DNA from 2 places in the Cupriavidus sp. FW306-01-F10A genome. Region 2 is predicted to be linked to the other one. Evidence: predicted binding sites of a transcription regulator. Region 2 holds the regulator's gene; the other holds the start of a gene.
What was found. Region 2 encodes NrdR, which represses ribonucleotide reductase genes. Its sites were predicted from a motif close to CACNANATNTNGTG; they were not measured.

Region 1: a site for NrdR is predicted at 1,405-1,418, ahead of AC3WLF_RS10280 (ribonucleoside-diphosphate reductase subunit alpha). Genes of this name have one in related genera too.

Annotation. Positions count from the first base shown of each region.
Region 1 covers NZ_JBYSYA010000005.1:268,055-272,504, reverse strand. Annotated here, with positions in the region: gene AC3WLF_RS10290 (sigma-54-dependent transcriptional regulator) at 1-534, shown strand, start outside; gene ampD (1,6-anhydro-N-acetylmuramyl-L-alanine amidase AmpD) at 531-1,148, shown strand; gene AC3WLF_RS10280 (ribonucleoside-diphosphate reductase subunit alpha) at 1,643-4,450, shown strand, end outside.
Region 2 covers NZ_JBYSYA010000014.1:130,236-134,685, reverse strand. Annotated here, with positions in the region: gene glyA (serine hydroxymethyltransferase) at 26-1,273, shown strand; gene nrdR (transcriptional regulator NrdR) at 1,430-1,897, shown strand; gene pilV (type IV pilus modification protein PilV) at 2,031-2,660, shown strand; gene AC3WLF_RS20430 (PilW family protein) at 2,662-3,696, shown strand; gene AC3WLF_RS20425 (pilus assembly PilX family protein) at 3,693-4,301, shown strand; gene AC3WLF_RS20420 (pilus assembly protein) at 4,337-4,450, shown strand, end outside.

The DNA.
Region 1 (4,450 bases), on a different contig from region 2:
GCCTATCCCTTCCCCGGCAATGTGCGCGAGCTGGAGAACCTGCTGGAGCGCGCCTACGCCTTTGCCGAGAGCGAAGAGATCGAGCTGGCCGACCTGGGCCCGCTGGACGCCGGCGCCGAGCGCGCCGGGCTGATGCATGCCCCCGCGCCGGCGATGGCGCCCACCAACTATTCCGCTCCCTGGGGCGCCGCAGGCATGTGGGCGCCGGTGCCGCCGGCCGCCGCGCCCGCGCCGGCCCCGGCAGAGCCGCCCCCGGCCCCGGCCAGCGCGCCCGAACCCGAGCCCGCCGGCGATCCCGCCGAACGCGCCTGCCGCGGCATCGTCTTCCCGATCGACCTGCAAGCCAGGCTGGAAGCCGTGGAGCGCGAGCTGATCCTGCAGGCGCTGGCGCAGACCAACTTCAACCGCACCGCGGCCGCGCCGCTGCTGGGCCTGAACCTGCGCCAGCTGCGCTACCGCATCCAGCAACTGGGCATCCGCGAAGCCATGGACGCCGCCGACCGTAGCACCGTGGAAGGCGAGGGCACGTCATGAGCAAGCCCGAGCACCGCTATCTGCCAGAGGCCGACGGCTGGGTTCCCGCCGCGCGCCGCGTGCCGTCGCCCAACTTTGACGAGCGCCCGGCCGGCATGCCGGTGGACCTGGTGGTGCTGCACAACATCAGCCTGCCGCCCGGCCAGTTCGGCAGCGGCGACATCGAGGCCTTCTTCCAGAACCGGCTCGATCCCAACAAGCACCCGTTCTTTGCCACCATCCACCAGGTGCAGGTGTCCGCGCACTTCCTGGTCACGCGCGAGGGTGAGCTGGTGCAGTTTGTCCCGTGCACGCAGCGGGCCTGGCACGCCGGACAGTCCGACTTCTTCGGCCGCGCCCGCTGCAATGATTTTTCCATCGGCATCGAGATCGAGGGCTGCGACGACCTGCCGTTCACCCTGGCCCAGTACGACACCGTGGCCGCGCTGGTGCCCGCGCTGCTGGCCGCCTACCCGGTGCGCGCGATTGCCGGCCACAGCGACATCGCCCCGGGGCGCAAGACCGATCCCGGCCCGCATTTCGACTGGGCGCGCTTTGCCAGGCAGGCGGGCGTGGCGCCGGGCATGTTGCCCTACCAGTGCCCGGGCGCGGCTGGCCAGGTGACGAATCCTTAACCTCATTCCCCATCCCCGTGCGCCCCGTTCCGGCGCACATGCCCCACCCCCGGGTGGGGCTATCGCAACGTCGCAACAATCAAAAAAATTTTTGTGAAATGTGCAGTTGCGAACGGTCTGACGAAAACCCTTGCGAGTACTAGGCTTGCGGGCATGTGGCGTTGCCGCATCGGCGCCACCGCCCCCGAAAAAGCGCTTGTCAAGACTGGTCATTCGGATTCGTTTCACTATACTTAGCCCAGTTTCACGCATCACACACTATATCTAGTAGTCAAACCGGGGAGCCGGCCCAAGGGTGAGTCAGGGATCACGAAGTTCGTGCATCGTCTCGAAACCGCCCGCTAAGGCCAGCGAATCACAAGAGTCCCTGGCGAAATGTCCACGCAAAGGCAGTCTGTCCGCCCCCGACTTCACGCCGGGAGGGACGTTCTTTTCGCCGCATTTCGCCAGGGACTCTTTTGTCTCTTATTTCCAGGGTAAAAACAGGAGTTCTCATGCAAACGGCCCAGAACGAAATCACCACGGGTGGCGCCGCCGCCGGTATCGCACCGACCGCGCAGCAGACCCCCGCCAACGCCGCCAATACGAACTACCCGGATCACAAGATCATTCGTCGCAATGGCGCCGTGGTGGCTTTCGAGCCGTCCAAGATCGCCGTTGCCATGACCAAGGCCTTCCTCGCCGTGAACGGCGGGCAGGGCGCCGCGTCCGCGCGCGTGCGCGAGATCGTCGAGCAACTGACTGACAACGTCGTGCGCGCGCTGGTGCGCAGCCGCCCCAACGGCGGCGCCATCCATATCGAAGACGTGCAGGACCACGTGGAACTGGCGCTGATGCGCTCGGGCGAGCATGAAGTGGCCCGCGCCTACGTGCTGTACCGCGAGAAGCGCAAGGCAGAACGCGCCAGCGCCAGCGCCGAGGCCGTGGCCCGCGTGCAGGAAGGCGGCATCAGCGTCAACGTGACCGACGGCGGCGTGACCAAGCCGCTGGACATCGTCGCCCTGCACGAGCTGCTCGACACCGCCTGCGCCGGCCTGGGCAAGGCCGTCAGCGCCGAGCCGATCCTCAAGGAAACGCTCAAGAACCTGTACGAAGGCGTGCCGATGACGCAGGTGTACGACTCCGCCATCCTGGCCGCGCGTACCCTGATCGAAAAGGACCCGGACTACAGCCAGGTCACTGCCCGCATCCTGCTGCACACCATCCGCAAGGAAATCCTGGGTGCCGAAGTGACTCAGGCCGAAATGACCACGCGTTACGCCGAGTACTTCCCGAAGTTCATCGCGCGCGGCATCAAGGCCGAGCTGCTGGACGAGAAGCTGGCCACCTTCGACCTGGCCCGCCTGGGCGCCGCGCTGGACGCCGGCCGCGACTTCCAGTTCAACTACCTGGGCCTGCAGACGCTGTATGACCGCTACTTCCTGCACATCGACGAGACCCGCATCGAGATGCCGCAGGCATTCTTCATGCGCGTCGCCATGGGCCTGGCCCTCAACGAAACCGACCGCGAAGCGCGCGCCATCGAGTTCTACCAGCTGCTGTCGTCGTTCGACTTCATGTCGTCCACGCCGACCCTGTTCAACTCGGGCACCCAGCGCTCGCAGCTGTCGTCGTGCTACCTGACCACCGTCTCGGACGACCTGGAAGGCATCTACGAAGCGCTCAAGGAAAACGCGCTGCTGTCCAAGTTCGCCGGCGGCCTGGGCAATGACTGGACCAACGTGCGCGCGCTCGGCTCGCACATCAAGGGCACCAACGGCAAGAGCCAGGGCGTGGTCCCGTTCCTGAAGGTGGTGAACGACACCGCCGTGGCCGTGAACCAGGGCGGCAAGCGCAAGGGCGCCGTCTGCGCCTACCTGGAAACGTGGCACCTGGACATCGAAGAATTCCTGGAGCTGCGCAAGAACACCGGCGACGACCGCCGCCGCACCCACGACATGAACACGGCCAACTGGATTCCGGACCTGTTCATGAAGCGCGTGATGGAAAACGGCGAATGGACGCTGTTCTCGCCGTCCACCTGCCCGGACCTGCACGACAAGGTCGGCAAGGCGTTCGAGCAGGCCTACCTCGGCTACGAAGCCAAGGCCGCCAGCGGCGAACTGAAGCTGTTCAAGAAGATCCCGGCCATGCAGCTCTGGCGCAAGATGCTGGGCATGCTGTTCGAAACCGGCCACCCGTGGATCACCTTCAAGGATCCGTGCAACATCCGCAGCCCGCAGCAGCACGTCGGCGTCGTCCACAGCTCCAACCTGTGCACGGAAATCACGCTGAACACCAATGACAGCGAGATCGCCGTCTGCAACCTGGGCTCGGTCAACCTGGTCGCCCACCTGGCCAAGCAGGCTGATGGTTCGTACGCGCTCGACCACGCCAAGCTGCAGAAGACCATCCGCACCGCCATGCGGATGCTCGACAACGTCATCGACATCAACTACTACGCTGTCGAGAAGGCCCGCAACTCCAACCTGCGCCACCGTCCGGTCGGCATGGGCATCATGGGCTTCCAGGACTGCCTGCACGTGCTGCGCACGCCGTACGCCAGCGACGCCGCGGTGAAGTTCGCCGACAGCTCGATGGAAGCCGTGTGCTACTACGCCTACCAGGCCTCCACCGAACTGGCCGAAGAGCGTGGCCGCTACGAGACCTACACCGGCTCGCTGTGGGACCGCGGCATCCTGCCGCAGGACTCGCTCAAGCTGCTGGCCGAAGAGCGCGGCGGCTACCTGGACGTGGACCTGTCCAGCACCATGGACTGGGACAGCCTGCGCGCCCGCATCAAGCAGCACGGCATGCGCAACTCGAACTGCATCGCGATCGCGCCGACCGCCACGATCTCGAACATCATCGGCGTGTCCGCGTGCATCGAGCCGACCTTCCAGAACCTGTACGTCAAGTCCAACCTGTCGGGCGAGTTCACCGTGGTCAATGACTACCTGGTGCGCGACCTGAAGGAACGCGGCCTGTGGGACGAAGTGATGGTCGCCGACCTGAAGTACTTCGACGGCTCGCTGTCGCGCATCGACCGCATTCCGCAAGACCTGCGCGACATCTACGCCACCGCGTTCGAAGTCGAGCCGACCTGGCTGGTGGAAGCTGCCAGCCGCCGCCAGAAGTGGATCGACCAGGCCCAGTCCCTGAACATCTATATGGCCGGCGCCTCGGGCAAGAAGCTGGACGACACCTACAAGCTCGCCTGGCTGCGCGGCCTGAAGACTACGTATTACCTGCGCACGATGGCTGCCACGCACGTGGAGAAGTCCACCGTGTCGCGCGGCTCGCTGAACGCGGTGTCGTCGGGC
Region 2 (4,450 bases):
CCCTATTTTTCAGACGAGTTTCGCCATGTTCGAACGCAGCCGTTTTACGATCGACCAGATCGACCCCGAGGTCTTTGCCGCCATCCAGCAGGAGAACCAGCGCCAGGAAGACCACATCGAGCTGATCGCCTCCGAGAACTACACCTCGCCGGCCGTGATGGCCGCCCAGGGTTCGCAGCTGACCAACAAGTACGCCGAGGGCTACCCCGGCAAGCGCTACTACGGCGGTTGCGAGTACGTCGACGTCGTCGAGCAGCTGGCCATTGACCGCGTCAAGCAGCTGTTCGGCGCCGAAGCCGCCAACGTGCAGCCCAACTCGGGCTCGCAGGCCAACCAGGGCGTGTACTTCGCCGTGCTCAAGCCGGGCGACACCATCATGGGCATGAGCCTGGCCGAAGGCGGCCACCTGACCCACGGCATGGCCCTGAACATGAGCGGCAAGTGGTTCAACGTGGTCAGCTACGGCCTGAACGCCCAGGAAGACATCGACTACGACGCGCTGGAAAAGCTGGCCCAGGAGAAGAAGCCCAAGCTGATCATCGCCGGCGCCTCGGCCTTCGCGCTGCGCATCGACTTCGAGCGCATCAGCAAGGTTGCCAAGTCGATCGGCGCTTACTTCATGGTCGACATGGCCCACTACGCCGGCCTGATCGCCGCGGGCGTCTACCCGAACCCGGTGCCGCACGCCGACTTCGTCACCACCACCACGCACAAGAGCCTGCGCGGCCCGCGCGGCGGCGTGATCCTGATGAAGGCCGAGCACGAGAAGGCCATCAACTCGGCCATCTTCCCCGGCATCCAGGGCGGCCCGCTGATGCACGTGATCGCCGGCAAAGCCGTCGCCTTCAAGGAAGCGCTGACGCCTGAGTTCAAGGAATACCAGCAGCAAGTGGTGAAGAACGCCGCCGTGCTGGCCGAGACCCTGATCGCGCGCGGCCTGCGCATCGTCTCGGGCCGCACCGAAAGCCACGTGATGCTGGTCGACCTGCGCGCCAAGAACATCACCGGCAAGGAAGCCGAGCGCATCCTGGGCGAGGCGCATATCACCGTCAACAAGAACGCCATCCCCAACGATCCGGAAAAGCCGTTCGTGACCTCGGGCATCCGCCTGGGCTCGCCGGCCATGACCACGCGCGGCTTTAAGGAAGAAGAAGCCCGCATCGTCGGCAACCTGATCGCCGACGTGCTGGACAACCCGCACGACGCCGCCAATATCGCCAGCGTGCGCGAGCAGGCGGCAGCCCTGACCAAGCGTTTCCCGGTCTACGGCTGATGCATCGAGGCCGCCCATGCGGATTTCGCATGAGCGGCCGGCAGCTCCGCAAGCCGGCGTCCTCGGGCACCGGCCTGCGGGCCTCGCCAACCCGCCCCGCCTCCGCAGAACGACAACACGGACAAGGCGACGGGGTTCAACTGAAGGTGGTCCGGCATGAAATGCCCCTTTTGCGGTCATTCCAATACCCAGGTACTCGACACGCGCATGTCGGAAGACGGCGATGCCGTGCGCCGGCGCCGCCGCTGCGAAGCCTGCGACCGCCGCTTCACCACCTATGAGCGGATCGAGCTGTTCTTCCCCGCCATCGTCAAGAAAAACGGCTCGCGCGTGGACTACACCCGCGCCAAGCTGAAGGACTCCATGCGCCTGGCGCTGCGCAAGCGCCCGGTCTCGGCCGAAGCCATCGACGAAGCCATCACCCGCATCGAAGAAAAGCTGCTGGCACTGGGAGAGAAAGAAATCCCAAGCAGCCAGGTCGGCGAACTGGTGATGCGCGAATTGCGCAAGCTCGACAAGATCGCGTATATCCGCTTTGCTTCGGTGTACCGGAGCTTTGAGGACGTGTCGGAATTCCGCGACGTGCTGGATGAGTTTGCGGCGTCCACCCCTCGGAAGGGGTAGCAAAAGTAACAAAATCGTTGTTTAATCCCCGTTGCATTTCCGCAAGGCCCGCTGTCGCATATTAAAAGGGCCCGGGATTGCAGACCAAAAAAAAGAAGTTAACGAAGTCGGACGTCTTTTGACGGGGGTCAGAATGGGTCAACGCTGCCGCGGGGCAGCCGGCTTTGCCATGCTCGAAGCATTGGTGGCAATTGTCGTTCTGGCGGTTGGCGTGCTCGGCGTCGCCAGCCTGCTGCTGAATTCATCCCGCTTCACGCAACAAGCTTCCTACGACACCACTGCCATGCAGCTGGCCACCGAGATGGCCGAGCGCATGCGTGCCAATCCGGCCGTCTCGCAAACCGGCGCGGCGGCGGAAGCCATCACCCCGAACCGCTACTTCATCGACACGGCCAGCGGGCAGCCGCCTGCGCTCACGGCGGCAAACAGCCCGTACGCTGTCGCCTGCCCGGGCACGGCGGCCGGGTGCGCGCAGCAACTGGCGGATTTCGATGTCGCCGAGTTCTGGGAACGTGTCAGCACAGGCCTGCCTGGCGGACGCGCCGTGATTTGCCGGGACATGGTCGCCTACGACCAGGCCACCGGCTTCTCATGGGGATGCACGCCCTCGGCCACTGGCCGCGCGGACGACGCCCCGATAGTCATCAAGATCGGCTGGATCTCCCGGCTTGCAGCCAAAACGGTCGCGGCACGGGTCGACATGTCCGATATGGGCACGCGCCCCCAGGTGGTCATCGTGGCCACGCAGGGTACGGTGAACTGACATGCGCAACGCCAGGACGTATCCCAACGCCGGTCGGCATCGTCAACTGGGGCTGTCGCTGGTGGAGCTGATGGTGGCGATGACGCTGAGCCTGCTCCTGATCATGGCTGCCGCGGCGCTCTACCTGACCGGGCGAGCCAACTACAACAGCATCGACGACACCACTGCGCTGGATGAGAAAGGCCGCTTTGCGGTGGATACCGTGGTGCGGATCGTGCGCCAGGCCGCCTGGAGCAACTATGCGGGCAACAGCGCCGCGGCCTCGCCCGGCGCCAGCGGGCCACCGGCGCCCAGCCCTGGAGGCGTCATGCTCACCACCACGAGCCTGTCGCCGACCATCAGTGGGCTCGACAGCTGCGGCGCCCCCACGCAAGACCTCGGCAATCCGGCGCAAAACCTCGCGTGTCCAGCCCAGGCGGGCGCCGTGAACAAGAGCGACGTGCTGCAGGTCCGCTTCTTCGGCTCCGGCACACAGCAGGACCGCACCGTTCCGGACAACAGCATGATCGACTGCTCCGGCAATGGCGTCGCCGAGCCGCAGGCCTGGGAAGACGCAGACCTCGCGCGCGGCATGGCGGTCTTCTATGTCAGCAACGATGCCAGCGGCATGCCTCAGCTGATGTGTGGCTATCGTCCACGGGACGCCGCCAACAAGGAAATCCTCACGGCCGGCACGGCATATCAGGCTGTTTCGCTGATCTCAGGCGTCGAAGTCTTCCAGGTGCTCTACGGCGTGGATACGAATTTCGACCAGACCCCGGACCGCTTCCTGTCGGCCACCGAGGTGCTGGCCCTGCCCACCACCTGGCAGAACGTCGTCGCCATAAAGATGGCCATGGTGCTGATGGGCGATACCGCCAGCGCATCGCCTCGGGATCCACCAACCTTTCGCCTGTTCGGGCGCTTGTTCCCGGGCTCACCGGGCAACGACACGTCCTTCACGCCGGCCACGCAACTGCAGCGGATGCGGCGCCTGTACACCGTCACCGTACAGCTCCGGAACATGGCCACCTGCACCACCTGCTCGCCGACATGAACGTCCGCACCGCGCACCCCAGCCCACGTGGCATCGCGCTGATCACCGCCCTGGTGATGCTGCTGATCATCAGCGTCATCGCCATCGCCGGTGCCCGGCTGGCCATTGGCAGCAAGCGCATGGCATCGAACCAGCGCGACCGGGACCTGGCTCAGCAAGCGGCCGAGGCAGCCTTGCTGGATGCAGAAATCGACATCCAGGGTGTTTCCGCCCCAACCAGCCGGTCGGCCATCTTCTCCGGCACCACGATGAATGTGCTGCCGTTCATGGCGGGCTGCAATACGGGCGTGACCGGCGCCTCACCCTTCCAGGGATTGTGCGACCCGGTGCTCGACGGCACGCCGAACTGGCTTGCCGTTGACTTCAGCCAGACGGGCGCCAACGCACGCACCACCGCCTACGGCACCTTCACCGGCCGCAGGTTCCCGACCGCGACAGGCGGGCTGCTGCCTGCGGCCTTGCCGCGCTACATCATCGAGCCGATCAGCGACATGTCGCCAGGCGCGAGCGAGGGCGCATACATCTTCCGCGTCACGGCCGTCGGCTTTGGCGCTAACCCGGCGACCCGGGTCATGTTGCAGTCGTACTACCGGAAGGGGGAATGAATGGCAACGTCCATGCCTGTCGCGGAGCACGGCAAATGAGCCGCATCCGGAAATTCATTTTCGCGGCAATGGCTGCGCTTCTCAGCCTGCCCGCGGGCCCGCTGCTTGCCGCAACGGAACAGAGCAGCCTCGCGACCGTCAAGATCGCG